DNA from 3 places in the Streptomyces yamdrokensis genome. Region 1 is predicted to be linked to each of the others. Evidence: riboswitches for the same ligand, from Rfam matches in the RefSeq annotation. Region 1 holds a riboswitch; each other region holds the start of a gene.
What was found. Region 1 has a riboswitch for cyclic di-AMP ahead of ACWZEH_RS13695 (transglycosylase family protein). Riboswitches for the same ligand answer to the same signal wherever they lie in the genome.

Region 2: it holds a riboswitch for cyclic di-AMP, as region 1 does, so the genes downstream of both, ACWZEH_RS16160 (M23 family metallopeptidase) here and ACWZEH_RS13695 (transglycosylase family protein) in region 1, are expected to answer to the same signal.
Region 3: it holds a riboswitch for cyclic di-AMP, as region 1 does, so the genes downstream of both, ACWZEH_RS20375 (transglycosylase SLT domain-containing protein) here and ACWZEH_RS13695 (transglycosylase family protein) in region 1, are expected to answer to the same signal.

The regions. Positions count from the first base shown of each region.
Region 1 is NZ_CM132679.1:3,165,196-3,167,388, reverse strand. It holds gene ACWZEH_RS13700 (transglycosylase family protein) at 1-822, shown strand, start outside; cyclic di-AMP (ydaO/yuaA leader) riboswitch at 1,154-1,323, shown strand; gene ACWZEH_RS13695 (transglycosylase family protein) at 1,328-2,086, shown strand.
Region 2 is NZ_CM132679.1:3,670,881-3,673,073, forward strand. It holds gene ACWZEH_RS16155 (PrsW family intramembrane metalloprotease) at 1-120, shown strand, start outside; gene ACWZEH_RS16160 (M23 family metallopeptidase) at 223-1,257, opposite strand; cyclic di-AMP (ydaO/yuaA leader) riboswitch at 1,270-1,427, opposite strand; tRNA gene ACWZEH_RS16165 (tRNA-Met) at 1,753-1,826, opposite strand; gene ACWZEH_RS16170 (dihydrofolate reductase family protein) at 1,893-2,193, opposite strand, start outside.
Region 3 is NZ_CM132679.1:4,554,979-4,557,171, forward strand. It holds gene ACWZEH_RS20370 (HAD family hydrolase) at 1-602, shown strand, start outside; gene ACWZEH_RS20375 (transglycosylase SLT domain-containing protein) at 693-1,187, opposite strand; cyclic di-AMP (ydaO/yuaA leader) riboswitch at 1,191-1,355, opposite strand; gene ACWZEH_RS20380 (polyprenyl synthetase family protein) at 2,027-2,193, shown strand, end outside.

The sequences.
Region 1 (2,193 bases):
GCCGACGGCTCGACCTGGGACCGGGTGGCCGAGTGCGAGTCGGGCGGCTCCTGGAGCCAGAACTCCGGCAACGGCTACTACGGCGGCCTGCAGTTGACCCAGGAGGACTGGGAGGCCTACGGCGGCCTCGACTACGCGGCCAGCGCCGACCAGGCCAGCCGCGGCCAGCAGATAGCCGTGGCCGAGAAGATCCTCGCCGACCAGGGCGTCGGTGTGTGGAGAGCCTGCGGGCTGCTGGGGGGCCTGGAGCAGGACTCGTCCGTGCTCGACGTCGACACCGGCGCGGAGGGCGACTCGTCGGGCGGGACCGGCTCCGAAAGGTCCGCCACTCCGTCGCCGTCCCAGTCCGCCGGCTCCTCGTCGGACGCGAAGGACGCGAAGGACGCCGAGGGCGACGAGGGCGACGAAGACGCCGCGGACGGCCGGAAGAAGGAAGGAGGGGCGGACGCCTTTCCCTCCCCCTCCGCGTCTTCCTCCGCCAAGGGTGACGACTCGGACAAGTCGGGGCAGAAGGCCGACGCTTCGGAATCGGCCGACGGCGAGGACTCCGGCGGCGGCCGTCACCGCGGCGCCAGCGCCGAGGAAGAGGCGCGTGCGGACCGTGACGCCGGATCCTCCGGCCGGCACGCCTCGCGCGGCGGTCTCGGCTTCACGCGCGGCCTCGACGGCTCCTCCCCGTCGAGCGACTCCGGCGCGGCCTCCGCGGGCGGCTCCTCGGTCGCCTCCGACTCCCTTGCGCTCGGCGGCGGATGGCTCGCCCAGTACGGCGGGGACGACGAAGCCGCGGGCGCGAACGCCCCGAATCTCACCCTTTTCGGCTAGGAACTCGCATCTGGTTTCGAATCGGGTAAATGCCGACATTCCCGCAGCGGCGGCCGGCCGCTCGGGCGTCGGCCGTGCGCCGGCCGGGTGATGACGGTGCGTCGATTGGGCGACAGGCGGGCCGGCGTGCGAAAAAGCGCGTCGGCGGCGGAAGTTGAGAGTCACGTTTCGCAACGAATGTCCGTTTTAAAGGTGATGAGAGATAGGTCTCAGAAGCCCTGATCGTCTTTGATAATCCGCCGGGGGCGTGCCTACGGTCGTGATCGCTCGCCATCGCGGGCCCCGGCTGCCGCCACGCCGAATCCTGCCAGTGGCAGCACGGGAACAGTCGTCGCGTCATGCGCCGTAGGCAGGAGCGGGGGACCCAAGGTAGGCGCCGGATCCGGTGAAGTACGCCGGATGCGGCTCGGGGTGAAGCCGCGTCCCGCAAGGGAACGCGGCCGGGCAACTCAACCGGCCCGAACCCGACAGCTCACCTCGTAGGCGTCGGTGAGGGGATCCATCCATGCTGTTTTCCAGCAAGGGCAAGCACCGTCGTCCGTCCAAGGCCACCCGTGCCATCGCCGTCGCCGGCATCACCGGTGCCGCCGTCGCCGCCCCGCTGATGGCGGCCGGCAGCGCCTCGGCCGCCACTCCCGCCGAGTGGGACACCGTCGCCCAGTGCGAGTCCGGCGGCAACTGGTCGATCAACACCGGCAACGGCTACTACGGCGGCCTGCAGTTCTCCGCCTCCACCTGGGCCGGCTACGGCGGCACGCAGTACGCCGCCACCGCCGACCAGGCCAGCAAGGCCCAGCAGATCGAGATCGCCGAGAAGGTCCTCGCGGGCCAGGGCAAGGGTGCCTGGCCGGTCTGCGGCAAGGGCCTGTCCAACGCCGCCTACACCGGTGGCGGTTCCGCCGAGGGCTCGGGCAACCAGGGCTCCGGCAGCCAGGACGGCGGCTCCTCGCAGAGCTCCCAGCAGCAGTCCCCGGAGCAGGAGCCCCAGGAGCAGAGCACCGAGGCCGCTCCCGAGCGTTCCGCCGAGCAGAAGGCCTCCCGCTCCGACGAGCGTCCGGCCGCCGGGAAGACCGTCACCACCCCGACCGGTGAGAAGGTCGAGAAGGGCGACGGCGAGTACAAGGTCGTCAAGGGCGACACCCTCAGCTCGATCGCCTCGGAGCACGAGGTCAAGGGCGGCTGGGGCAAGCTGTTCAAGCTGAACGACGACATCGTCGAGGACGCCGACCTCATCTACCCGGGCCAGCAGCTGCACCTGAAGTAGGACGCCGGCCGCGGGTCCGGGCCCCCGTCCCCGCGAAGGTCCGCCCCGCCCCGGCGCGTCTCCCCCGTACGCGCCGGGGCGGGGCTTTTCCGTGGCCGGCCCCGGCC
Region 2 (2,193 bases), 510 kb from region 1:
CTGCCCGAAGCGTACGGAGGGTACGGCGCATACGGCCCGTACGGCGCCGTGAACCCCGGCCACCCTGCGGCCGGGCCGAACCCCTACGCGCACCCGTACCGCCCCTGGCAGCGCCCCTGAAAACGCCGAACCGGCAGTCCTGACGTCGGGGGGCGTCGTCAGGGCTGCCGGGGCTGCGGCTGCGTGGGGCGCGGGACGCGAAGACCGGCCGGGGCCGGGGTCTCAGACGGCGAGGCCCTTCGACTGCATCCAGGCCATCGGGTCGATGCCCGAGGCGGAGCCGGCCGGGTGCACCTCCAGGTGGAGGTGGGCGCCGGTGGAGTTGCCGGTGGAGCCGACGCGGCCGATCACATCGCCGGTGTTGACCTGCTGGCCGACGCTGACGCTGATGGAGGACTGGTGGGCGTACCAGATCTCGGTGCCGTCGTCGAGGGTCAGCACGGTCTTGTAACCGTACGAGCCGTCCCAGCCGGCGGAGGTGATCGTGCCGGTGTGGACCGCCTTGATCAGCGTGCCCGTGGGGGCGGCGAAGTCCAGGCCCGTGTGCTGGCCGGAGGACCAGTAGGCGCCGGCCTGACCGAAGGTCGAGGAGATGGTGTACGAGGAGGTGGGCAGCGCGTACTGCGTGGCCAGTTCGGCGAGACGCTCGGCCTCGGCCTTCTTCGCGGCCTCCTCCTCCGCCTTCTTCTTCGCCGCGGCGGCCTTCTCCTCGGCCTCCTTCTTCGCGGCGGCGGCCTGCTCCTTGGCCTCCTTCTCCGCCTTCGCGGCGGCTTCGGCGGCGGCCCTGTCCTCGGCCTGGCTCTGCTGCTGCTCGACCTGCGCCATGATCCGGGCGCGCAGCACCTCGCCGGCGTCGGAAGCGCTGCCCTGCTCGGCCTCGTCGGCGACCGCGCCGATGCTGCTGAGCGGGGTGGCGGAGCCCTGGGGGGTTTCCTCGTCGGAGATGAGGGAACCAACAGAGGGAAGGTCCGGTACGGAGATGGAGACCGGCGGCTTGCCGGTCTGGGCGCTGGCCATGCCGCCACCGGCGACAGCGGCTATGACACCGACGCCCAGGACGGTGGAGCTACGGGCGAGGCCTCCGCCGCGCTGCTTGCCGACACGATGCCGGCCGCGCACGGGACGAATGGAATCCTCGGTGGGGTTCCACTCCTCGAAGGGGCCCTCGTCGGTGCGGATGCCGCCGTAGCCGAAGGTGTCGCTGTCGCGTCGGCTCGGCATGAAGGGGGCCTCGGGGGCAGGCCGGTTGGACGCCACGTGGGGCGCACTCCTTTCCTTCCTTCTCGCCTACCGGGTTAGCTGACGGGTTCGGAGCAGGAAGGTCTCCTACGCGCGTATACCGTCCGTGTCTCCACGGGGGCATCCGCGCGATTCACCCCAAGATGTTGGTTCCCCGGTTCCCTTGCGGGATTCGGCGCGTGCGCACGGAGCCGACTCGTGTGACGGCTGGGACGACCGCGCTGCGTTATCGAACGTTAATAGACGCGAGGGTCGTATTCCAAGCCGTTCCTCTTGATCGTTAACGACTTCCGCACGGACTTAAGCGCCACGACCGGTCGAAACCGGGCGAGTTGACTTCACCGTCCTCGTCACACTCGAGTTGACGGTGCGTCAATTGTTATGCGCAGCGAGGCGGCTCGATCACCTGGCGTCACATCTTCGCGGAAGTACCCCGGGACGCTCTCCCGAAACGGGACGGACGCAAAAGGCCGAGGGCCGGAATCCTCTCGGATTCCGGCCCTCGGCCTTCAGTAGCGGGGACAGGATTTGAACCTGCGACCTCTGGGTTATGAGCCCAGCGAGCTACCGAGCTGCTCCACCCCGCGTCGTTGTGTTCACCAGCATACGGCATCCGCGGGGCACTTCGCACACACGTTGCCGCCGCCCCTGCCTCACCGGCCGAGCAGATGGCCGTTCGGCGCCTCGGCGGCCTCCTTGTGCTCCGGCAGGACGACGACCAGGGCGCCCTCCGCGGCCAGTACCCCGCTGCCGTCGGCGTCCTCCACGAAGGTGTCCGGCTCCCGCCACGCGGTGACCACCCGCCGTACTCCCGCGTCCAGGACCAGCCGGGCGCAGGGCACCGGCCGGGAGGCGCGCCGGGCGCAGGGTTCCAGGCTGGAGTACACGGTGGCGGTCGCGAGCCGCGGGTCCGCGGGGTCGATCCCGGCGAGGGCGGCCTCCTCGGCGTGCACC
Region 3 (2,193 bases), 1.4 Mb from region 1:
ACCGGGAACTGGCGGAGACCGCGCTCGGCAAGATCGAGGCCGAGGTCGGGGAGCTGTACGCCGCGGTCGACCAGAACGGGGTGGACGGGCTCACCCTGATCGAGTCGGGCTATCTGATGCCGCACCCGACGCTGCCCGCCGTGCGGGTCGAACGGCGGGACGATCTGTGGGCCCGGCCGATCAGCAAGGTGCTGCTGCGCCATCCCGACCTGACCGACGACGAGCTGGCGGCGACGGCCCGTGCGGCGGTCGGCTCGCTGGCCACGGTCACGATGTCGGGTCCGGGCACCGTGGAACTCCAGCCGTGCGGTGTCACCAAGGCGACGGGTCTCGCGCTGGCCGCCGAGCACCTGGGGCTGGATCCGGAGCGGGCCGTCGCCTTCGGTGACATGCCCAACGACATCCCGATGTTCGACTGGGCGGCCCACGGAGTCGCCATGGCCAACGCGCACCCCGAGCTCAAGGCGGTGGCCGACGAGGTCACCACGTCGAACGAGGACGACGGCGTGGCCGTCGTCCTCGAGCGGTTGTTCGGCGGAGCGGAGCCGCGCGTGCCCCAACACGTGCTGCCCCGCCCCAGGTCCGGGAGCGTGTCCCGGTAGGCCTCGGTGTCCGCCGGTGTGGCCGGTGCCGCCGCGTTCCGGTGTTCCGGCGTTCCGATGGGCCCGGACGTATCGGATGTCTCAGGTGTCTCAGTAGGCGCCGAAGACGTTGTCGATGGAGCCGTAGCGGTCCGCCGCGTAGTTGCAGGCCGCCGTGATGTTCGCGACCGGGTCGAACGGGTCGAAGGCCGTGCCGGGCACGTGGTACGCCTGGAAGGTCGGGTCGATGACCTGGAGCAGGCCCTTCGACGGGGTGCCGGCCATGGCGTTGGAGTCCCACAGGTTGATGGCCTGCGGGTTGCCGGACGACTCGCGCAGGATGTTGCGGTGGATGGAGTCGTAGCTGCCGGGGATGCCGTGCTGCGCCATGACGGACAGGGACTCGCGGATCCAGCCGTCGAGGTTGTCCGGGTACGCGGTCACGGTGCCGGCGGTGGCAGGGGTGGACGTCGCGGCAGCGGCGGGCGCGGCTGAGGCGGTGGTGGCACCGAACAGCGGGAGGGCGACCGCCGCGACACCGGCGACGGCGAAGGAGCGGACGAGGCGGGAGCGGCCGAAGCGGCGGGGCGGACCGGATGCGGTCATGTCTGTGTTCCTCTCCTACGCCTGCGAGGTGAGCTGTCGGGTTCGGGCGGGAGAGTGCCCGGCCGTGCCCGTGCGGGCATGGCTTCACCCCGAGCCGTTCCGGCTGCGAACCGGTCCGGCGGCTTGCCTGGGTCCCCCGCTCCTGCCGTGCGTGAGTGAGTTCGTCGATGGGTGGCGCGGGCGGCGGCAGGATTCGGCGTCCGCCCGACAAGCCGGGAACGTATGCGAGTGCACTTGTCGGAAACAAGTGCGACCATCACGGATCGCACCGCTTGATCTTGTTGCGGGGGTTTTGGGGTACTTGATCCTTTGCGGGCGCCAAGGGTCAACTCGCGTTCGTGGCAAGGGGAAGCGCCGGTCGGCGCGAGGGGCGGACGTGCCGGGACGCGCGTGACTCACTTCACTGGCCGCACCGCGTGGACGCATTTGCCACCAAGGGGAATCCGCTTGGCAATTACGGCAAATCGGACTCCGGGGTGGGCGGGGCGACCCGCGTGCGGGACCGTACGTCGGGCCGTACGCCGGGCCGCGTGTCGTGCCGGGTGTCGGGTCGCATGCCGGGCCGGGTGCGGGGTTGCGCCTCGAGAGTGGGTCGCTGCATCCGAAAGGTGGCGAATATCCTTTGTTACCAACTGGTCAGAAACGATCCGATGGTGATCCGATACCGGAGGGCGCCGTGAGCCTCGGTCCGCGCGTGTGCGGGTGAGGCCGGGGAATGTGGGTGCTGACGGTGATCGAAACATGACCGGATACGCTGACTCGAGTGATGTCAGCGACCTATCGACAAACTGTGCAAGACGTCTAAGCGCCAGTGGACACCAGCAGACAGGAGACCCCTCGTGACCGTCGTCGGGCCGTTCGGGCTGAGCGTGCGGGACCAGGCTCTGGAGGCCGATGTCCAGGCCGGAATGAGGGCTGTCGAGGAAGGGCTGCTCGAGGCCACGAAGAGTGAGGTCCCCTTCATCACCGAGGCCGCCCAGCACCTGGTGCGGGCCGGTGGCAAGCG